Regions from separate parts of the Bartonella capreoli genome, predicted to be linked through region 3. Evidence: predicted binding sites of a transcription regulator. Region 3 holds the regulator's gene; each other region holds the start of a gene.
The links. Region 3 encodes LexA, which represses DNA repair genes until DNA is damaged. Its sites were predicted from a motif close to TGTTCNNNNTGTGTTCNG; they were not measured.

Region 1: a site for LexA is predicted at 4,011-4,028, ahead of ruvC (crossover junction endodeoxyribonuclease RuvC). Genes of this name have one in related genera too.
Region 2: a site for LexA is predicted at 5,375-5,392, ahead of dnaE (DNA polymerase III subunit alpha). Genes of this name have one in related genera too.

Annotation. Positions count from the first base shown of each region.
Region 1 is NZ_CADDZX010000001.1:380,888-388,884, forward strand. Features, by position in the region: gene tolR (protein TolR) at 1-80, opposite strand, end outside; gene tolQ (protein TolQ) at 91-804, opposite strand; partial or broken gene ybgC (tol-pal system-associated acyl-CoA thioesterase) at 949-1,365, opposite strand; gene J7R05_RS09160 (hypothetical protein) at 1,438-1,755, shown strand; gene ruvB (Holliday junction branch migration DNA helicase RuvB) at 1,685-2,776, opposite strand; gene ruvA (Holliday junction branch migration protein RuvA) at 2,855-3,490, opposite strand; gene ruvC (crossover junction endodeoxyribonuclease RuvC) at 3,494-3,997, opposite strand; gene J7R05_RS01580 (hypothetical protein) at 4,436-4,696, shown strand; gene J7R05_RS01585 (hypothetical protein) at 4,698-4,904, shown strand; gene J7R05_RS01590 (DUF1465 family protein) at 4,879-5,397, opposite strand; gene J7R05_RS01595 (OpgC family protein) at 5,573-6,733, opposite strand; gene J7R05_RS01600 (thiamine phosphate synthase) at 6,833-7,498, shown strand; gene J7R05_RS01605 (tetratricopeptide repeat protein) at 7,536-7,997, shown strand, end outside.
Region 2 is NZ_CADDZX010000003.1:36,369-44,365, reverse strand. Features, by position in the region: gene glmU (bifunctional UDP-N-acetylglucosamine diphosphorylase/glucosamine-1-phosphate N-acetyltransferase GlmU) at 1-655, shown strand, start outside; gene glmS (glutamine--fructose-6-phosphate transaminase (isomerizing)) at 831-2,654, shown strand; gene recG (ATP-dependent DNA helicase RecG) at 3,016-5,124, opposite strand; gene dnaE (DNA polymerase III subunit alpha) at 5,464-7,997, shown strand, end outside.
Region 3 is NZ_CADDZX010000004.1:66,488-74,484, forward strand. Features, by position in the region: gene J7R05_RS04665 (septal ring lytic transglycosylase RlpA family protein) at 365-1,243, opposite strand; tRNA gene J7R05_RS04670 (tRNA-Lys) at 1,621-1,696, opposite strand; gene lexA (transcriptional repressor LexA) at 2,612-3,325, shown strand; gene rimO (30S ribosomal protein S12 methylthiotransferase RimO) at 3,600-4,913, shown strand; gene ttcA (tRNA 2-thiocytidine(32) synthetase TtcA) at 4,915-5,703, opposite strand; gene rpsD (30S ribosomal protein S4) at 6,058-6,675, opposite strand; gene murI (glutamate racemase) at 6,854-7,666, opposite strand; gene J7R05_RS04700 (RNA methyltransferase) at 7,659-7,997, opposite strand, start outside.

The sequences.
Region 1 (7,997 bases), on a different contig from region 3:
ATTTCGCTGATTAAATGATTTTGTAAGCGACGGCGTTTTCGTGTGTTTTTTTGAGAAGGAGAAGCAAGAGAAAGTGCCATTGAAAACCGCCTATTGTAATGAGTTTGAGGTTATTTTCTCATCAATTTGCCGTGACAAAATCGTTGAAAATTCATCAGCAAAGCCTTCTATATGCGCTATGATTTGAGTGCTTTCATGCATGAGTTTGTTGTAAGCAACCACAGCTGGAATGGCAGCTAACAGGCCAATTGCTGTTGCTAAAAGAGCTTCTGCAATGCCTGGTGCGACCACTGCAAGAGATGTATTTTGAGAAGCCGAAATTGAAAGAAATGAATTCATAATTCCAACAACCGTTCCAAATAAGCCGATAAAGGGAGCAGCTGATCCAAGTGTGGCTAAAAAGCCTAATTTTGATTCTATTTTTGCACTCTCACGCCCTAAGGCTAAATCCATAGCTTTTTCAATTCTACTTTGTAAATTCAATGATGGTTGAACCCCTTTGGTAAAAGATTTTTTCCATTCCGTCATTGCTGCTATAAAAACAACACAGATGCTGTTGGTGTGCTTATTTTGATAGGTTACATAAAGTTCTTCTAAAGATTTGCCTGACCAAAAAATTTGCTCAAACTGTTTGATATCATAACGTATTTTTCGGTAAATGAATATTTTATCGATAATGATCGCCCAGCTCCATACTGATGCAAGAATAAGCCCAATCATGACAGCTTTGACAACCCAATTGGCCTGCATAAACAAACTCCACATTCCAAGGGTATTTGGAGAGGCCAGTTCTATGTGCGCCATGGTATCGTTCCTTTAAATGAAAGATTTATGTATAAAACCTCATTAAAGCATATTGTTTTATAGTTTCTAAACAAAAAGATATTCAAGCAAAAAAATGTTTAAAACCGACTTGTTTTGCCTCTTTATTTTAAAAATAAGTCAGTTTCATTTTGAAACAATTGTGGAAGAAAAAAGATCTTTGGGTAAACGGCGTGGTTTTCCTGCTTGATTCATAATAGCAAGCGTTACTTTTGCTTCAGCTAACAGAGTGTTATCACGCATGATTTGTTGATTCATGAAAAAACGTGCCCCTTGAACACACTCTAGTCGTGTTTTAACCGTTAAGAGATCATCAATATGTGCAGGGCGGGAATAAGTAATGTCTATGCGATGCACGACAAAAAATAGTTTTTCCCCTGTGCCTGATGCAAATCGTGCGCCTGATGCTAACTGTGTGTTATTACACCCTATGTTTCGCAAGAATTCTGAGCGTCCTCGTTCAAAAAATTCCAAATAACGCGCATGATATACGACACCAGAAAAATCGGTATCTGCAACATAAACTCTTGTGGGGAGGTCATGAACATAAGCAAAACTCTCACCACTGTGATTGGGTGAAGTGTCGTTTACACAAGTATTGTTGGCGTGAAGATTATGAGTGTGAAGATTATGAGTGCGAGGGTTGTTAGCGTGAGTATTGTTGGTATGGGGGATGGTGTGGGAGATATTGGTGCTGGGGGTATTGGGGAGCGTGTTATGAGGGTGAGGAGGATTGGCGCGCGTGTTGCTGGTGCAAGTATTGTTGGTGTGGTTGTTAGCGCCAGTATTGTTGGGGTGTGTATCGTGGGTATGAGAATTGTTTGTGCAAGGGTTGGTTGTGTACGTGTTATTGGTGGTGGTTTTAGTCATCTTCTTTTTCCCATAGAGTGGGTTGTATTGAGGAATGATCTTGTGTGTCAGCTGATGGGGTAGATTTTTGTGAGGCTGCTGGTTCAGGGGCACAAAGCCCTAAATGTGCCCAAGCTTTTTCTGTAATAATTCGCCCGCGGGCGGTACGCTGAATAAAACCTTGTTGCAGCAAGTAAGGTTCAATAATATCTTCAATGGCATCACGTGGTTCTGAGAGAGCAGCCGCAATTGTTTCAATGCCAACGGGGCCACCTAGAAAAGTTTCTGCAATGAGGATCAGGTAGCGCCTGTCTAGAGGGTCAAGGCCGAGGTGGTCAACCTCAAGGCGCGAGAGGGCTTCATCTGCAATGAAGCGGTCAATTTTTTCTGCACCTTTAACCAGAGCAAAGTCACAAACCCGGCGCAACAGTCTTCCTGCAATACGCGGGGTGCCACGTGCACGACATGCAATTTCATGGGCACCATCATCGCTTATTTGGACTGAAAAAAGGCGGGCATTACGCTTAACGATATATTCTAATTCTTCTATGGTATAAAAACTTAACCGGATGGGAATGCCAAAACGATCCCTTAAAGGGGTGGTCAATAACCCTAAACGGGTGGTTGCTGCCACTAAGGTAAATTTAGCAAGCTCAATTTTGACTGAACGTGCTGCTGGCCCCTCACCAATGATGAGATCAAGTTGATAATCTTCCATTGCTGGGTAAAGAATTTCTTCAATGGCTGGATTTAAACGGTGAATTTCGTCAATAAACAAAACATCACGTTCTTCTAAGTTGGTTAAAAGGGCTGCTAAATCGCCTGCTTTGGCGATGACTGGCCCTGATGTTGAACGAAAATTAACGCCTAATTCTTTAGCCATAATTTGCGAAAGTGTTGTTTTTCCCAACCCTGGCGGCCCTACAAATAAAACGTGATCTAAAGCTTCTTTACGTGCTTTTGCTGCTTCAATAAATATTTTTAAGTTTGCACGCGCTGCTTCTTGACCAATAAAATCATCAAGGACTTGTGGCCTTAAGGAACGGTCTGGGTCATTGGGCAGGGGTATGGCACCAAGAAGGCGTTGGCTTTCATCTTTACGCATTGTTACCTTGTATATGTGTTACCTTGTATAGTTACCTTATATTGTCTGAGCAGAAAATATTTATTGTATTTTGAAAAGTTACCTTGTGTTGGATGAATTGGAAAGCAGTTTAAGGCTATGGCGAATGAGAAGCGCTGAGGAAACAGTTTCTTCTTCAAGGCTAGAGAGGGTGGAGGACAAAGCTTGTGCTGCTTGATCACGATCAAAACCAAGCTTGATTAAAGCTGAGAGTGCATCATTGACGGGTTGATTGGTTTCTTGTGCTTGAAGGTTGGAAGCAAGATGTGCGGTGTTTTTGCTCTCTTCATTAAAGGGCAGTGCTTTGTTTTTGAATTCGCTTATAATTCTTTCACTAACTTTTTGACCAATGCCAGGAGCACGTTTGATCATTGCCACGTCGTTTAATGCAATTGCTTGGGCAAGTTCACCAGGTGATAAAGTTCCTAAAATAGCTAAGGCAACTTTTGCACCTACCCCTGGCACATTTTGCAAAAGGCAAAACCAATCTCGTTCAGCTTTTGTGGTAAAACCAAAAAGGCGAATGGCTTCTGCACGAACATGCGTTTCAATAAATAGGTTTAAATGTTCACCAAGGGTTGGTAAAGAAGATAAAAGCCTGTTTGACACAAAAACGCTATACCCCACACCTTGCACATCAAGAATGATGTGATCGTCACAGATGCTCTCAAGTATGCCTTTTAATTTGCCGATCATGTATTAACCTTGTGAGCTGTAGGATAAGTTAGTACGGTGGGTACTGTGGCAAAGTGCCAGTGCCAGTGCATCAGCTGCGTCACTACTATCAAATTCAGCGCGTGGGAGAAGAGTTTTGACCATCATATGGATTTGTTCTTTTGCGCCATGGCCCACACCAATAACGGATTTTTTGATGGTGTTTGGGGCATATTCAGAAACTGGAAGACCTGCTTGAGCTGGTACAAGAAGTGCAATGGCACGTGCTTGGCCAAGTTTTAAAGTGGCGGTGGCATCTTTATTGACAAAAACATTTTCAACAGCTGCTTCATGGGGCATAAAACGGTGCACAACATCAGACAGCCCTTGATGAAGTTGATACAGCCTGGAAGCAAGATGGCTTTTTGCATCAGAGCGCAGTGTGCCTGATGCAATAAAGTGTAGATGATTGCCTAATAGATCAACGACGCCCCACCCTGTTCGCTGTAATCCAGGATCGATGCCTATAATACGAATCGCTTTTACCATATGATTAAGCCTATGTTATTTCTTTGTTCTTGAATAGATGCAATACATAAAAAGAACATAGAAACATTAATACAATCCAAAAGAATACAGTAAAAACACTAAAAGAATACAATGAAATACTAAAAGAGCGTAATAAAAATGATTTGTGAAAAAGAATTAAGCTCCCTTAAATGAAAGGAAATGTGTAGCGCTGGTGGTGGTGGTGGTGAGGAGCTGGTTTTTTTTAGTGGGGGCAAGATTTCAAAGAGGTTTGATGATGATGGGAAAGGGCAGGAGGTTGAGAATGGATGGAGGGAATGAAAACTTTAAAGTGGTGAGGGGTGGGAGCATTGGTGAAGGCATTTTTGGCAAGGGTAGGGAAGAGAAAGAAGCTTGCATTGATGGAAGCAAGATTTAAGAGCAAGATTGAGCTGTGTTGGTGGAAGGTGGCGTATTAATATGAGAAGATGGGGGGTTGGAAAATTGGGGAGATGGCTTGGAAGAAGAGGGTCAAGAGTTTGGGGAAATGTTGGTGGAAGAGGATGGCATTTAAGAGGTAAAGGAAGGGGGAGGTGTAAGGTTGAAGGTGCTGGTAGCGGTGATGAGGAGGCTAGTTTTTTTAAAATGGTGGCAAGGGTAGGGAAGAGCATGAAGCTTGCATTGATGGAAGCAAGATTTAAGAGCAAGATTGAGCTGTGTTGGTGGAAGGTGGCGTATTAATATGAGAAGATGGGGGGTTGGAAAATTGGGGAGATGGCTTGGGAGAAGAGGGCCAGGAGTTTGGGGAAATGTTGGTGGAAGAGGATGGCATTTAAAAGGTAAGGGAAGGGGGAGGTGTAAGATTGAAGGTGCTGGTAGCGGTGATGAGGAGGCTAGTTTTTTTAAAATGGTGGCAAGGTTTTTTAAGAGCGTCGAAAAGCACGTTTGAGCAATTGAATTTGTTTGGTTACAGGATTGTTCTTTTTTAAGGTTTTGCAAGAGGTTTGATCGATATCATAACTAACATGGCGCATACGTTCTTCTAAACGCAAAGAACGTGCTACAAAGTGGCGGAAAATTTCTGGCAATTCTGTCCAATGAGCAGTCTGAGGTCCTAGTGATGGTGTATGAAGAGAAATTTTTGCAATCTCTTTTTGTATTTGTTTGGGAGACATTTCCCCTTCACGCCCTGCACGAAAAAGCAACAGTCGAGAGGCAATTTGCATTAGCCGTGTACTTAAATACATGGCTTCTTTTGCATAAAGTGCAGAAGTTTCGACTGGAAGGTGACGAGCAGCACATTTACCTTCTTTATCAATATAGTCTGCTGTTTCTTCAATAAGGTCCATCGTCTCTTCATAGAGGCGGTTAAAAACACTTTCAAAAGCATCGTGTTCCATCATGATAATGGTTTTATCTTTTGAAGGTTCATGTGCATTCACGTCTTTATACTCCAAACTGTGATATGAGAAAAATAATGATACTAAAGATCAATTTAAAGACTCATTTTCTCATTGTTATAAAGGATGCCTTTTTAAAGACAATTACGCAATACACTTCTTATGCTAAGGTTAATGAGCAAGATGGACAATATTTATAAATATTTATAAATTTGTTTTATCTTTTGGAAGGTACAGGACGATGTGTTTTTTGACTTTCATAATAGTATGCTACAGTAAATTGTATTGCGATACCGCTTATTATCAAGAGAGTGTCGGAAAAAAATGTGCTTGTCGTTAGTGTTTTAAAAATTTGCCCACACATTGCAAAGATGGTGCCGGTGATAAAAACTGGTAAGCTCTGTTTGCCTAAAATCGCTAAGGGGTGCTTTGGGGAGACGTGAAATCGTTCATGCAAACAGGGAAGGCAAAGGATCAAAGACGCTAAGGCTAGAATGTGCACCAAACGGGGAAGGCTTAAGAATGTTTTGTTAAAATTTATAAGGGGTGAAGACCAGTCAGATGAACCAAAACTTCCCCACCATTCTAAGCGCACCCATAACAGTGCAAACACGAGATAACTTGCTGAGACAATTACAATTAAAGGACGAAAGATGATTTTCCCTCCTTGTTTGAGATATACAGCACTTATTAACCCGATAATGAAAAGAAACTGCCACGATAAAGGATTTAAAAACCACTGCCCTTGGAGTGGATAAGAAGGTGGTGCAATGCTATAAAGGCCACATATAAAGTATATCATCAATGATATGAAAAGAAGAGGCCCTTTATGTTTGCCAGTCAGATAAAGGGCAAAAGGGGCAAACAACATACACACAATATAAAGAGAAAGAATATTATTATAGCCTAGTTGATGGCCAAGGCTTAAAATGCTTAAAAATGTGATAAAAGGTTGTGTGAGGAATATACCCACATTATTCATAGATAAAAGTCGTTCTGAGTGCCAAAGAATAGAGGCTCCCAAAAAGAGGGCTAATGTGGTAAAGGTGGTAAAAAGATGTGCTTTATAGAGCACAAAAGCTCTCTTCCAAAGTTTGTGCACATGTGAAATAAAACAGCTTTTGAGGGCGTGAGTATGAAAGCTTAATCCAAGAGCAACGCCTGAAAGCAAAACAAATATTTCTGCCGAATCAGAAAAACCGAAGTTTTTGTGTGTGAGATGCTCATAAAATGTTCCGGGAATATGATTGATGAAAATCGTTAACAGAGCTAAAGAACGCAATACATCAATACGGGTATCACGGTAAGATAAAGGGGGGCTATGCTTTTCATAATTTGAAGGAAGTGTATCATGAGGGGAAGTGCTATGATGTGCCATCAAAAGATCTTTCTTTGTGATCAAAGGGGTAAATCTGCCTTTAACAAAGCGTGATGATAAAATAAATCTTTATTTAATTTAATCTTTAAGGGAGGCTGTATGGTCCATCAGAAAAATAAACCAATTGAACATTGTTCTTTTCCTCAGTTGGCTCTAACATTGGATGTTCGGCGTGTTATTGAGCCTGCATTTTTACGCCAGCTCTTTCAAACGAAGTCCTTTGCGTGCATTATTTTATATGATTCATTTGTTGATCAGGACGATGGTACTTTTTTACAAAATAGTGCCAAGATGTATGCTGATGATATTCAACACAATGGTGCTGCCCTTATTATTGCTGAAGATAGCCGTGTTGCTGGCAGAATTAAAGCTGATGGGATGCATTTGGAGGGTGGTCTTGATGCTTTTGACGTGTTGGAGAATCAGAAAAAAAATCAAAAAATAGTTGGTTTTGGGAATTTACGAACACGTCATTGTGCTATGAGTGTTGCTGAGGCTGGGGTTGATTATGTGTTTTTTGGGAAATTAGGTGCTGATAAAAAGCCATCCTCCCATCCTCGAAATATTGCATTAGCAAAATGGTGGGCTGAGATTATGGAAGTACCTGCTATTATTCAAGCAGGCAGTGATCTTGCAACTATTGATGAAGCCTTAGAGACGGGATGTGAATTTATTGCCATTGAAGAGATGATTTTTGCTCATGATCACCCCTTTATTGTACTTGATAGGGTTAAAGAAAAATGCAAAAATCATCTTTTATCATAGATAAAGATATCCATAATGAGCGGGTAGAGGGCATCTTATGAGTAAAGTGTTTGCGTGTGTGTTGATTTTGACAGCTTTTTTGTCTTTTTCTGCTGTTGCGGACCCTGTGGGAGAAGAAGCACAAGATGTTGAAGTTGAATCTAGTGAGATAGAAGAATCACCAGATGAATCCACTTTAAAGGTGCCTGAAAACACTGTAAAAGCCCAAGATCATGAGAGTTCTGCTCAAATATTAAAAGCAGGCCAATATGATGAAGCCTATGATTATTATGTTCAAGGCTATTATTTAAAAGCTTTTCATGAAGCACTCAAACGTGCTGAATACAATGATCCAGCTGCGCAAACTTTGATTGGTCAAATGTATATGGAAGGATATGCCGTTCCCCTTGATGGTCAGCGTGCTGCTTTATGGTTTGGAAGCGCTGCAAAACACGGGGACCCACAAGCACAACTGCGCTATGGTCTTATGTTGTTTAGTGGGACCTTTGTCACAAAAGAC
Region 2 (7,997 bases), on a different contig from region 3:
TGAACTTTCTGAAGTTGATACTTTATGGCAGAAACGTAAGGCACGTGATTTCATGTTATCTGGTGTGACAATATTGAAGCCAGAAAGTGTTTATTTTTCTTATGATACAGAAATTGAACCAGGTGTTCTGATTGAGCCAAATGTTTATTTTGGATCAGGGGTTAAGGTACAATCTGGTGCAGTTATTCGCGCATTTAGTTATTTAGAGGGGGCTTTTGTTGGTGCAGATACGCAAATTGGTCCTTATGCACGTTTACGCCCTGGGACAGAGTTAGCACGATCAGTTAAGGTTGGAAATTTTTGTGAGATTAAACAAGCAAAGGTAGGGGAAGCTGCTAAAATTAACCATTTGAGTTATATTGGTGATGCAGAAATTGGTTCACATACTAATATTGGAGCTGGTACGATTACGTGTAATTATGATGGCTTTCATAAATATAAAACTATGATTGATGACAATGTTTTTATTGGATCTAATTCAGCACTTGTTGCTCCATTGATTATCGGAAAAGATTCCTATATCGCTTCAGGAAGTGTTATCACTGAAGATGTTCCTATAAACAGTTTGGCTTTAGGGCGTGCACGGCAGGTAATAAAAGAAAATCGTGCAACAAAATTGCGTACCCGTTTATCAATAAACAAACGAAAAAAGTAAATATTTCAATTTCTTTTTTTTGTTTTATGGTGGCTTAAGCAATTATAATAAAAATTTATCCTTTTTTATGATCATAGCATATTCTATTTCATATGGTGCTTAAAATTTTGAATGGGGTTAGTCTAATTGTTTATGGGACTGTTATAAACTTAAGGATGTAGATTGGAGCTTTCTAATGTGCGGAATTATCGGAATTGTTGGAAATAAACCTGTTGCATCCTATCTGGTTGATGGTTTGAGACGTCTTGAATACAGAGGTTATGATTCATCTGGTTTAGCAACAGTATTTAATGGGCGTCTTCATCGTATTCGAGCCGAAGGTAAGCTGACTCATTTAGAAGAAAAACTAAAAAACACACCTTTAAAAGGTAATTTAGGAATTGGCCATACACGTTGGGCTACACATGGCGTCCCCGTAGAACGCAATGCTCATCCCCATATGACTGATCGGCTTGCAATTGTGCACAATGGTATTATTGAAAATTTTGTAGAATTGCGAAAAGAACTCGTCGAAGATGGTTATATCTTTGAAACGGAAACTGATACAGAAGTTATTGCTCATTTAATTACTCGTGCGTTAAAAGGTGGTCTTTCTCCGAAGGAAGCAACATACACAAGTTGGAAAAAATTAAAGGGTGCTTTTGCGATTGCTCTTATTTTTGAAGGTGAAGATAATCTGATAATTGCTGTCCGTTCTGGCCCCCCTTTAGCGATTGGCTATGGTAAGGATGAATTTTTTGTAGGATCAGATGCAATTGCTTTAGCTTCATTTACAAATCGTATAAGCTATATGGAAGATGGGGATTTGGCTGTTCTTACACGTAAAGGGGTAACAATTTATAATGCAGACGATCAGCAGAAAAAACGCCCCATTACAACGTTGTGTGATAGCACTTTGTTTGTTTCCAAAGGTAGTCATCGTCATTTTATGCGCAAAGAAATATTTGAACAACCTGATGTTATTTCTCATAATTTAGCGCGTTATCTTGATCTTGGAAATTTTAAAGTTCGCCCACTTGAAAATTCAATTGATTGGAAAAATGTTAACCGATTATTATTTGCAAGCTGTGGAACTGCTTATTATTCAACCTTAGTTGCACGTTATTGGTTTGAAAGTCTTGCTGCTTTAAGTGTTGATAATGATGTGGCTTCTGAATTTCGTTATCGGGAACCACCTATGACAACTGATGCATTGTCGGTATTTGTTTCTCAATCCGGTGAAACAGCAGATACATTAGCATCTTTACGTTACTGTAGGGATTGCGGTGTAAAAACAGCGACAGTTGTAAATGTTGAGCAATCAACAATGGCAAGGGAAGCTGATTTTGTTTTACCAACATTAGCTGGTCCAGAAATTGGTGTTGCTTCAACAAAAGCTTTTATCTGTCAATTATCAACACTTGCTTCAATGGCTTTGTGTGCAGCTAAGCAACGTGGACGCCTTTTAGAAACGGTAGAACAGCGTTTAGTTCAACAGTTAGCAGAGATACCACGAATTTTAAATGAGGTTTTAAAACTTGATAATACAATTGAGCACATTTGTCGTGATTTAGTGAATGCAAAAGGTGTTCTCTATCTTGGGCGTGGTACTTCTTATCCGATTGCTTTGGAGGGAGCGCTCAAACTAAAAGAGCTTTCTTATATTCACGCTGAAGGTTATGCAGCGGGTGAATTGAAGCATGGACCGATTGCATTGGTTGATAAAACAATACCAGTTATTGTTATTGCACCTTATGATAAATGGTTTGAAAAGACTTTTTCTAATATGCAAGAAGTGGCAGCTCGCAATGGCCGTATTATTTTGATAACGGATAAAAGAGGAATGGAGGCTACACGTTTTAGTTCTTCGTCGACTATTATTTTACCAGAGATTCCAGAATTTATTGCACCTATTATTTATACTTTACCTATTCAGTTAATCGCTTATCACACAGCTGTTTTATTGGGAACAGACGTTGATCAACCTCGTAATTTGGCAAAATCGGTAACAGTCGAATAAAAAATAGTTTTATGTCTTTGGGAGGCGTGGAAAATAATTAAAGCTAGAAATTAATATGTAAAAATTGAGAATTGGTATTCATTATTAAAGAAAGCATTTTCTTGTCTAATTGAAGTCTTTTTTACTGTAAAAACAATGTTTGTTTGAGTTAATAAGAAAGAATAGGATAGTTCTTTTTAAGAGATGTGAGGAAAATAATATATTTTTTTTCTAATAACTTATATAAAATAGAAGTTTTAAAACTCAGATATTCATTTGGTTCACATACAGTTTTTTGCAAAGCACTTTTGTTAGAGTGATTAAAACTTTGTTTAGCAATAGAATTTTGGATAATTTTGTTCGTAAATACGCTTTTAAAAAGTTAGCCTGAACGTAAAAGCTGAATGGCATCATCATGTCTAAAAAGGTAGAGAAGTAAGCGTAAAGCTTGTCCCCGTTCTGAGGAAAGATCAGAATCGTGTTGCAAGAATAAACGTGCATCCTTTCTTGCCGTTAACAAAAGTTTATGGTGTGTTGTAAGATTTGCTATGTGGAACTCAGGCATACCAGATTGTCGCGTTCCTAAAAGTTCACCTTCTCCTCGTAAACGCAAGTCTTCTTCAGCAATTTTAAAACCATCCTCTGTGTTACGTATGATATTAAGACGCATTGCGGCTGTTTTTGTAAGTGGAGCTTTATATAGTAAAATACAAGAAGATTTTTTTTCTCCTCGTCCAACGCGTCCACGCAATTGGTGTAATTGTGAAAGACCAAAATGCTCCGCATGTTCGATTATGATGATTGAGGCATCAGGAATATCTACTCCCACTTCAATAACTGTAGTTGCAACTAAAATACATGTTTCTCCAGATTTAAAAGACGCTATTGCTGCGTTTTTTTTAGTGGTAGACATTTTTCCATGTATCATACCAACACATGCACCAAATCGTTTATGGAGAATGGCAAAACGGTTTTCAATCGAAGTGAGTTGAAAGTTTTCTGATTCTTCTACCAGGGGACAGATCCAATAAAGTTTTTCTCCTTTTTCTAACGCAACTGCAATTCGCTCTATAAGTTCATCAATCCGCTCTAAAGGGAGAGTTGCTGTAGTGATTGGTTTTCGTCCAATTGGTTTTTCTGTAATTTTTGATACATCCATGTCACCAAAGGCTGTTAACACCAGTGTGCGTGGAATAGGGGTGGCTGTCATCACTAATATGTCAGGTTTATGACCTTTTGCTGTAAGGGCAAGACGTTGATTTACACCAAAACGGTGCTGCTCATCAATAATGGTTAAAGCAAGGTTATTATAAGTAACATTCTTTTGTATCAAGGCGTGGGTGCCGATGATAATAGAGATTTTCCCTGACAATATATCGCTAAGAATATTTACGCGTGATTTCCCTTTTTCTCGTCCAGTTAAAAGAACTGTTTTTAAACCAATTTTTTCAGCAAGAGGAGTAATCATAGTAAAATGTTGTCGTGCAAGCACTTCTGTGGGTGCCATTAGAGCTGACTGACCTGAATTTTCAGCAATTTGTGCCATTGCCATTAGTGCAACTACGGTTTTTCCTGTTCCTACATCACCTTGGAGGAGTCTTAACATAGGTTCAGGTGAAGCTAAATCACTTGCAATATCTTGTATTGCTTGTTTTTGTGCATTTGTCAGTTGAAAAGGTAAAGATTCAAGCAGTTTTTCTGTATAGACACCTGTTGGTGGGCGAGAAGCACCTGAAAGAGATTTTGTTTTTAAACGTACAAGACCAAGAGCTAATTGACCAGCAAGGAGTTCATCATAGGCAAGGCGTTGACGTGCTGCACTTTTTAAAGCCAAATCATTAGGGTCTGTCGGTGCATGAATACAATGCAAAGCATCAGAAAAAGAAGGAAATTGTTGCTGTTTTTTAAGGTTTTCCTCTATCCATTCTGGCAAAAGAGGAATACGCTCAAGAGCACCTTGCATTGCGCGTTTTAGTGCTCTTGCTGATAGCCCTGCGGTAGAAGGATAGATAGGTTCAATTAGTGGCATCTGGTTTAATTGTTCACTAGGGGCTATATGATCAGGGTGAACTATTGAAAGCTGCCCGTTAAATCGTTCCACTTTACCTGATACAATTACTTTTTTTCCTTCAGGGAGCTGTCTTTCTAGCCAAGAACGTTGAGCGTGAAAAAACACTAAATTTATGCTTCCTGTTTTATCATAACCAATGACACGATAAGGTGATCGGTTGTTACTATTTAGTGGTGGTCGGTGTTGATCAATGATGATTTCAAGAGTAACGATTTTTCCTTCTGGTGCAAAAGCTATATCGGGCCGCATTCTTCGGTCTATAACGGAATGAGGCATCAGTTGAAGCAGGTCAATTATAGTCGGTTCATGTTGTGAGAGATTGGCGTTTAAAACTTTAGCCAGTAAGGGATATACTTTTTGGTTCACTCCTGGAAGAGTGCGGATAGAGGTTGAAAAAAGATTAAAGAGGTTTGAATACATAAGGAAATTTAGCCTGCTCTTTTCATTTTTTCTAGTACTTTAGAGGAGCTTTTTGGGGATAAATTACTCAGTTTATGAGAATAAATTGCATTATTTTAAATTTTAAGCCTTGGATAACAAGAATAAAAAATTAAATTAACAAATGTGGTAAGAACAGTGCAAGAAGGGTAGCTAATATTAGTAATATTATATATGATATGAAGAGAAATTGGAGTACTTTCCATATATACGATAATGCTAAAATTATAGATTGAATATAGGGGGAACTAGAGTACTTTTTATTATGAAACAAATAATAGTTGCAATTTGGCATTTATGTTGTGATGGGAAATTGTGAAAATGCCAGCAAAAAAAAGCAAAATACTAAACAGTAAAAATTCTCTTCCTCGCTTTATTCATTTGAGGGTTCATTCAGCTTATTCCCTTCTTGAAGGGGCTTTGAAAATCAGGCAAATTATTCAGCATGCAATTTCTGATCATGCACCAGCAATAGCTATTACAGATACGAATAATTTGTTTGGTGCTTTAGAGTTTTCTCAGTATTGTTTTACAGATGGTGTGCAGCCTATTATTGGTTGTCAGCTTGCGATTGATTTTGAACATGAGAATTATGATCCACGTTTAATCAAACCACGCAACCCTTCTGATTTTGCTTCTATTGTGCTGTTTGCTGCTAGCGAAGCAGGCTATGCTCATTTGATTAGCCTTGTTAGTCGCGCTTATCTTGATAAACGTGATACGGATCCTCCTCATATTAAGGCTGATTGGCTGTTATCACAAAATGAAGGAATTATTGCTTTAACTGGGGGGTGGAATGGCCCCATTAATTTGGCTTTAGTAGAAAATAAAAAAGAGCGAGCTGTTGAGCATTTAACTTATTTGAAGCAAATTTTTGGTGATCGTCTTTATGTTGAATTACAACGACATAGTTCTTACGATAGGAAAGTTGAAACCACACTTATTGAATTAGCTTATGAGCATGAAATTCCTCTTGTTGCAACCAATGAAGCTTTTTTTCTGAATAAAGAAGGGTACGAGGCTCATGATGCATTGATGGCTGTGGCAGAGGGGCAGATTGTTTCTAATCCAAATCGCAGGCGTGTGACGCCAGATCATTATTTGAAGTCACAAGATGAAATGGTCTCATTATTTTCTGATCTTCCAGAAGCTTTAGAAAATAGCGTTGAAATTGCGTTACGTTGTCATACTTTTGTACCAACTCGAAAACCTATTTTACCCCGTTTTACAGAACGCTCTGTAGATCCAGATTCTGCTTTAGAAGACGAGGCTAAGGAATTATTAAATCAGGCTAAAGCTGGTTTAAAAATGCGCCTTGAAACAATTGGTTTGGCCGAAGGTTATACAGTTGAAGATTATGAACAACGACTGAATTATGAAATTTCAGTTATCACACGTATGCAATTTCCTGGCTATTTTCTTATTGTTTCGGATTTTATAAAATGGGCAAAAGGCCATGGTATTCCTGTTGGCCCAGGGCGTGGTTCTGGCGCTGGTTCACTTGTTGCTTATGCTTTGACTATCACTGATGTTGATCCTTTGCGCTTTTCTCTCTTGTTTGAGCGTTTTCTCAATCCAGATCGTATTTCTATGCCAGATTTTGATATCGATTTTTGTCAAGATCGGCGGGAAGAGGTTATTCAATACGTTCAAGAAAAATATGGTCGTGATCAAGTAGCTCAAATTATTACATTTGGTAAATTACAGGCACGTGCGGTGTTACGTGATGTCGGACGTGTTTTGGAAGTACCCTATCGTCAGGTTGATTATCTTACCAAATTAGTTCCTTCTATGCCTGGCAGTAATATTGAGTTGGCAGTGGCTATTCGAGATGAACCTAAATTTAAGGAAGAAAAGAAAAAGAATCCTGTTATTGGGCGCATGTTGGATATAGCACTTCAGCTTGAGGGGCTTTACCGTCATGCATCAACTCACGCTGCAGGAATTGTTATCGGCGATCGGCCATTGTCGGAGCTTGTACCAATGTATCGCGATCCACGTTCTGATATGCCAGTTACCCAATTTAACATGAAATGCGTTGAACAAGCTGGTTTGGTGAAGTTTGATTTTCTTGGTTTAAAAACGCTTACTGTTTTAAAAATGGCCACGGATTTTGTTGCACGAAAAGGTATAAAGGTAGATTTGTCGCATATTTCTCTTAATGATAAAACGACTTATACTATGTTAGCACGTGGTGAGACAGTTGGTGTATTTCAAATTGAAAGTTCTGGTATGCGTAAGGCACTTATTGGGATGAAGCCGGACCGCATTGAAGATATTATTGCACTTGTGGCACTTTATCGTCCTGGTCCAATGGAAAATATTCCAACATATAATGCACGCAAACATGGGAAAGAGGAAATTACTTCTATTCATCCTAAAATAGATCATCTGGTTAAAGAGACACAAGGTGTTATTGTTTATCAAGAACAGGTTATGCAAATTGCACAGGTACTTTCTGGTTATTCTCTTGGAGAAGCAGATTTATTACGCCGCGCTATGGGTAAAAAGATCCATAAGGAAATGCAAAAACAGCGTACACGTTTTGTAAGTGGTGCTGTTGATGGTGGTATTGATAAAGATCAAGCTGATATTATTTTCGACCTTTTAGCAAAATTTGCAGATTATGGTTTTAATAAATCGCATGCTGCTGCTTATGCAATTGTTTCATATCAAACAGCTTATATGAAAGCACACCACCCAGTTGAATTTTTAGCTGCCTCCATGACATGTGACATGACAAATACGGATAAGTTGAATGATTTTCGACGTGAGGCATTAAGGCTTGGAATTGAAGTTATTGCACCTTGTGTGCAAACATCGTGTCGTGTTTTTGAAATAGGAGAAAAGTGTAT
Region 3 (7,997 bases):
AAAACTTTAATGTTATTGCTATTATGCAGTTGTTTCCTCTTTGCTTAGAAAATCAATATAAAAAGCAGATTGTACAAAAAAGAGGTTATTTATTCTTCACAAAGAATATATTTATAAATTAAAAAATTTTTTATGTTTTTCTTATAATTATAAAAATTATTTTATAAAATACATTATATTATTAATATAACATATTATATATTATACATTTTTTGTTATATAGGATTTTCTTATAACATTTCATTCAGTTATTGGCTTGCTTTAAATATATTTAATTCAGCTTTGTTTTTTAATGAAAATATTTATATTTCCTTGGATCATTTGCTACTTTTTGCGTTTTTTCTTAAGATAATTACAAATAGGCTTATCCTGAGTTTTCTTTATTGAGTTTATGAGCAAAAGCTAGTTGATTAAGTGATGTGGGTTTATTAATCAAAACAGGGCCAATATCTGGTAATTTTATCGGAAAAGTTCCAATTGATTGTTTTGGATTTACTGCAGCCTTCATCAGCTGTTTTTGGTGACCTGTATTAAACGTAAAAAATACATTATCTTCTTTGTCTTCTAGAGTATTTGCTAATGCTAGCATCATAGATGAATTATAATCTCTAGATGTATAAGAGGCCATTAAATAAGCATTATCATAATCATTTACAGGCGCTTTGCTGACATACTCTACTTTAACATTCGTAACCCCTTTATCGATATAACCAAGAATTGTTGCAGCTTGTTTGGATAAGTCAATAATTCTATCTTTTATAAAAGGACCACGGTCATTTACCCTAACAATAATAGAAGAGCCATTTTCTAGGTTTGTAACGCGAGCATAACTAGGCAAAGGCATCGTAGGGTGGGCAGCAGTTAAAAGATTCATATCATAGATTTCACCATTTGCAGTTAAACGCCCATGGAAATCTGAACCATACCATGATGCTTGACCAACACGTTTATAAGTTGGATCGTCTTCTGGATAATACCATTTTCCTTTTATTTGATAAGGTTTACCAACAACAGCTCTACTGCCTTTATTTTTTGATTTATGCTGTGTGTTCAAAGCCTTTTCAGGTACAGTAACAGCCTTTCCAGCCTTTACCTTAGGTGTTGTATTGGTGGAACTTTTCCCTGCAAATTGTGTTGTTTGGTTTGCACAAGCTGTTAATAAACCAACAGCAGCAATCATAGGCACAAATTGAAATATCATTTTAACAACGGAGGTTAACTTTCTTTTACTATTTAAAAGCATTTATCAGCCCGCTTACCCTTCTTCAGCTTTTATTGTAAATATGGAAATTACATTCTTTGTGTACGGTAGAAAAATTTATACCCATGAATGACTATATTCGTTAGATTTATGGTATTCTAAAAATCAATCTTTCATCAAGCTATTAACATAATATAAAAGAATATTTGTTATAATTTACAAAAGGTGATGTATGCCTAAGGTTGATAAAAATTAAACAAAATCAATAAGTTATAAGCATAAAATCAGAAACAAAACATCATAATATAAATTGTGAATTAAGCCGAGCTTACTTTATATGAATAATAGAAAACAGGTATAATTTACAAATAGCATAAATAATTTTTATCAATTTACGAGGAATTTGGAAACATTATTTATGGTGAGCGCGCAGGGATTCGAACCCTGGACCTACTGATTAAAAGTCAGTTGCTCTACCAACTGAGCTACGCGCTCCCACACAATTATTTTGCTTGTGGAAAATGAATGGGAACATACGGTCGACTTTTCATTTGGTCAACACCTTTTATGAAAAAATATTATTTTTTACTTTGTTTATCAAAATACTGTTTATTACACCCAACTTTCTTACTATTTTATGCACTCTTTTAGGATACAAAATAATACACAACGCATATTGTACTCTTTACACCCATTAATATAGGTAGAAGATATGCTTTTCAGTAAATGCAAACGACATCATTCAAATGAAAACAAAATATTAATGATTCAAATTTTCAAGAATTCTTTGCTTCTTTTTTACACAATTTTAGTGTAGCTTAATCTTTCAAACAGTAGCTAACATTGTTGTGAATTAATCATTTGATAAAATGATTCTAGCTATGCAATTCGTAACTGGCTACATTCACTTGAAAAGTTGTTCTTTAATTGATCTATTATTATAATAAAGTAGGCAAAATATTTGAGTCTATCTCTATAAGGTAGAGATAACGCTTTTCGAAAGCCAATCATAAAATCATACGACAATTATTTATTTCAACCTGAGAAAAGTCTTAGTTGATATCCACAAAATCACACTAAAAACTATAATTATATCTGTTAAAAATACACCCTAATATAAATTAAAGTTTAAGAAATTTTCTATCCATCAATAATCAATTTATATTCTTACCTAAAAAATGATATTCCATATAGCTGATAACTAAAAAATATAAATTTGACCGGTGATATATACGAATATTGTCAGATAAAAAACAAATGACCCCACATTCTTTATTTCTAGGCTTAAATTTCTAGACTCAAATAAAATGAAGAGTTTTGCGTTATTTTAAAAAAATTGTAGAATAATCATAAAATACTTATGCTTTGTCTTCTATTTTTTCTTTTTCGATTTTTTGATTGGAATGTTGAATGCTGACATGTAAACAATATGAGCTACTTTTATTCATGCACAATCATATGAAAGAAACTGGTGTTCCCCCCTCCTTTGATGAGATGAGAAATGCATTAGAGCTTGCTTCAAAATCCAGCATTCATAGGCTTATTACAGCTTTAGAAGAGCGTGGTTTTATACGTCGTTTGCCAAACCGTGCTCGTGCAGTAGAAGTTATCCGACTTCCTGATAAAATAACATTCGATCTTTCTTCTGCACGTAAAATTTTTCCAAGTATGGTAGAAAAAAACAAAAAGAAAACATTTCAAGACCTTGATAATCTTGATCATTCTGACACGAAAAACAAACAAAATATTACTATCCCTATTATGGGCCGTATTGCTGCTGGCGTACCTATTTCGGCAATACAGCAGCAAACAAATACACTTTCTCTTCCACCAGACATGATTGGTTTAGGTGAGTATTATGCCCTGGAAGTTAAAGGTGATTCTATGGTTGAGGCAGGTATTATTGATAAAGATACTATAATTGTTAAACGTCAAAATACAGCAACACAAGGTGAAATTATTGTTGCATTAATTGATAAACAAGAAGCAACTTTAAAACGTTACCGACGTAAAGGGGCTTCGATTGCATTAGAAGCTGCAAATCCTCATTATGAAACGCGCGTATATAAGCCTGAACGTGTTCATATACAAGGCAGACTCATTGGGCTTATTCGTCATTATTAAAAGACAAAATAGTTAAAAATATAAATAAACAGCTGTGTACGTTTTGGAAATGTCTATATACAAAGTCGTCACCGTGATGATTATAGATAACGCTATTTATTAGCGTTTTTGTCTTTTGTATTCTGTGTGCTCGTGATTATAAATAAGTTTACATAACTTTTGTAGCAAAATGTATCAAATGCGTCTAAAGGTTAAAGAGTATGCAGACATTATTCCTAAAAAATAGGAATAATGGATCAGTTAGATTTTCGTTAAAGAATTACAAGGATTAATTATGGCAGCACCTCGCATTAGTTTTGTTTCTCTCGGTTGTCCAAAAGCACTTGTAGATTCTGAGCGTATTATTACAAGTCTTCGTTCTGAAGGTTACGAAATCTCACATAAGCACCAAGGAGCGGATCTCGTTATTGTTAATACCTGTGGTTTTCTTGATTCTGCACGAACTGAATCACTCGCTAATATTGAAAAAGCTATCAAAGAAAACGGAAAAGTTATTGTAACTGGATGTCTTGGTGCTGAACCTGATGTTATCCGTCAAGCACACCCTAGTGTATTAGCTATTACTGGACCACAAGCATATGAAAACGTCATACAAGCAGTTCATACAGTCGTTCCTCCAGTCCATGACCCCTTCGTTGATTTAGTTCCTCCGCAAGGTATCCGCCTTACACCCCGCCATTATGCTTATTTAAAAATTTCTGAAGGATGTTCTAATCGATGTAGTTTTTGTATTATCCCTGCTCTGCGCGGTAATTTGGTCTCTCGCCCTATAGGCGATATTCTCCGCGAAGCAGAAAAGCTTGTACAAGCAGGCGTAAAAGAACTCTTGATTATTTCACAAGACACTAGTGCTTATGGTATTGATATTAAATATGCTGAAAGCTCTTGGAAAGACCGCACAATAAAAACTAAATTTTTAGATCTTTGTCGCGAACTAGGAGATATGGGTGTTTGGGTGCGTATGCACTATGTTTATCCTTACCCTCATGTTGATGCAGTTATTGAACTGATGGCTGCAGGAAAAATCCTCCCTTATTTAGATATCCCTTTTCAGCACGCATCACCAACTGTTTTACGCAATATGAAACGCCCTGCTCATATGGAAAAAACGAATCGTAGAATTGAAGAGTGGCGAAAAATTTGTCCAGATCTCACTTTGCGATCAACATTCATTGTTGGTTTTCCAGGAGAAACCAATGAAGATTTTGAGATGCTTCTTGAATGGTTAGAAGAAACAAAAATTGAGCGTGCTGGTTGCTTTAAATATGAGGCAGTAAAAGGTGCTGCTGCAAACGATCTTGAATTAGGAAACGTCGCGGAAGAAGTGAAAGAAAGTCGTTGGCATCGCTTTATGGCAAAACAACAACAAATTTCTGCCCGTCTTTTAAAGAAAAAGATTGGACAAAGGCTTCAAATCCTCATTGATGAAAGTCAAGGTAAAGTGGCTAAAGGCCGCAGTAAGTATGATGCTCCAGAAATAGATGGTGTTGTTCATATATCATCACGGCGACCACTTCGTAGCGGTGAATTTGTTACTGTTAAAATCGAACAATCCGATGCCTACGATCTTTATGGTATTGCTGTTTAAATTATAGTAAAGCATTAAAAGCGAAAAGTTTTTTATCAAGCAAATGACTTGGGCGTACATTTGTTAAAGCACGAATCATAGTATCTTTTCGCCCTGGCATTCTTTTTTCGATATCATTTAGCATTTCTTTTATTACATTGCGTTGTAAACCACTTTGGCTACCACAAAGATTACAAGGAATAATAGGAAATTGCATTGCTTGAGAAAACTTTTTCATATCTTCTTCAGCTGCATAAACAAGAGGGCGCAAAACAAAAAGATCCCCCTCATCATTTATAAGCTTTCCAGGCATAGCTGCTAAACGACCACCATGAAATAAATTCATAAAAAACGTTTCTAAAACATCATCACGATGATGTCCCAGTACTAATGCAGAACACCCCTCCTCACGTGCGATACGATACAAATGCCCACGCCGCAACCTGGAACAAAGCGAACAATATGTTTGCGTTGGTGTCAGCTTATCTGTAACAACTGAATAAGTATCCTGATATTCAATGCGATAAGGAATTTGATAACTATTCAAATAATCAGGAAGAATATGCTTTGGAAAGCCTGGTTGACCTTGATCAAGATTACAAGCTAAAATTTCAATTTGTAAAAGACCACGCCATTTTAAATCTAAGAGAAGAGCCAGTAAACCATAAGAATCTTTCCCACCGGATAAAGCAACAAGCCATTTTTTCCCTGAAGATAACATAGAGAAATCATCGAACGCTTGCCGTATATGACGTAAAAGTCGTTTACGTAATTTATTAAATTCTACAGTTGAAGGGGCAACTCGAAACATTGGATGGCAATCATCAATACTCTCCTCCAAAAGACCACCTATACCTACATTTTCTATTGTTCGATATTACTTAGAAAGTTTAATTTATAATACTATACCCTGTATAATAATACAATGGTTCACTTTCAATCATAATACAAGCAGCAACAAATATAACAGGATTTAAATTTATGCTAAATCCTGTCTGTAAATTGGATATCTATAATCAAAAAGATAAAAACGTACGTACTCTATCGCAGAAAAAACTGATAACCTCAGCAAATTAATGATGTTATCAGTTCCAACGATTGCGAAACAACGTAGCTCTTTTAAAATACACAATCAAATTAGAGAGTGATAAACCTACTAAAAAATTTAGCGTGAATAAAACTCAACAACTAAATTAGGTTCCATGTGAACAGCATAAGGAACATCTGAAAAAGCAGGAATACGAGTAAAAGTCGCTTTCATTTTGCTATGGTCTGCTTCAATATATTCAGGTACATCACGTTCAGCTAACTGTATAGATTCTAAGACCAAAACAAGCTGCTTTGATTTTTCACGAACTTCAATAACATCACCTGGCTTACAACGGTATGACTGAATGTTGGTACGTCGACCATTTACATTGACGTGACCATGATTGATAAATTGACGAGAAGCAAAAATAGTAGGTACAAATTTTGCGCGATAAACAATAGCATCTAAACGTGACTCTAGAAGACCGATAAGATTTTCACTTGTATCACCGCGACGACGAACAGCTTCTTCATAAATTTTACGAAATTGCTTTTCTGAAATATCACCGTAAAATCCTTTTAATTTCTGCTTAGCACGCAACTGGATACCATAATCAGAAAGTTTACCTTTACGGCGCTGTCCGTGTTGACCAGGACCATATTCACGACGATTTACAGGAGACTTGGGACGCCCCCAGATATTTTCCCCCATACGGCGGTCAATTTTATACTTTGTTGATTCGCGCTTACTCATCGCATTTCCTTTACATAAAAAACAAGGTCAAAATATAGACCTCAAGGAAACGCACCCTCCTCTGCCTTCTAAAGTGAAGACTGACAGGATATCTCACACACAAATTTGAAAGCTATCCACGGGACACGTCAATTAATATTATTTTCTTAAAAGAAAAATTTAAAATAACTTTATTCAATTATACTTTAAAGTCAACTCCCTTTACTATACTAAAACCAAACTTTTGTAATAAATGCTCAGTTGCAACTCCTATAGTTTGCGATGTAAATAAAGCACAGTCTTCATGTTTCTTTATGTTTTTATTTTGTATTTCCTCTAATAATAACGATCTGGTGCGCCTGGCTATAGCTTTTGCTGGATCAATCCAACTTACCGTCCATAAAGCCTGCTTGTGAAATAAATTAATTAAAAAAGGATAGTGTGTGCAAGCTAAGACAATAACATCTGTATATTTGCCATTTTTCTCAACAAAGCACGGTAAGATTTCATGACGCAATCCTTTGTCATCGATAGGATTTCCACGTAAATAATTTTCAGCAAATCCTGCAAGTTTTGTACTCCCTACAAGCTGAACATGGCACTGATTGGCAAAAGAATCTATTAATTTATGTGTATATGCACGTTGAATCGTCCCAGGAGTTGCTAACACTGAAATAAGACCTGACTTTGTCTTTTTAGCTGCTAATTTAATTGCAGGTACAGTTCCAACAAAAAGAATATTAGGAAATTTTCGTCGTAAATCTGTTATCACCAATGTAGAAGCCGTATTGCAGGCAATAACACATAAAATAGGATTATAAAGTTTTAATAGATTTGTAAAAATCTTTAAAATGCGTTGTTTCAAAGCATCTTCACTCCAAATACCATAGGGAAATCCTGCATCATCAGCAACATAAATAAATTGGAATTCAGAAATAAGAGCGCGTACTTCCTCCACCACTGTTAACCCACCAATACCGCTATCAAAAAAAAGAAGTGGTCGCTCACTCATTAGTATTTATACCTGTTGTGATTTTCTTTTTGCGATTACGCCCCACAGGTACACCGCTACCCCGTGGAAATTCAGGTGAAAAATGATCTAGTGAAGATATAACTCCCCGTAGCAGTCGAATTTCAGATTCACTCAATTTAGCACGTGTAAAAACAGAGCGTATATTGAGGACCATCACCTCTTTGCGTTCTTGCGGTCTAAAATATCCACGAGAATCCAAAGCATTTTCTAATTGCGATAAAAAACCGTGCAGCGTGGCCTTATCCGCTGATTTCATTTCTGCTACACGAAAAGCCGTATCGTTTAAATCATCTAAACCAGATTTCATCCA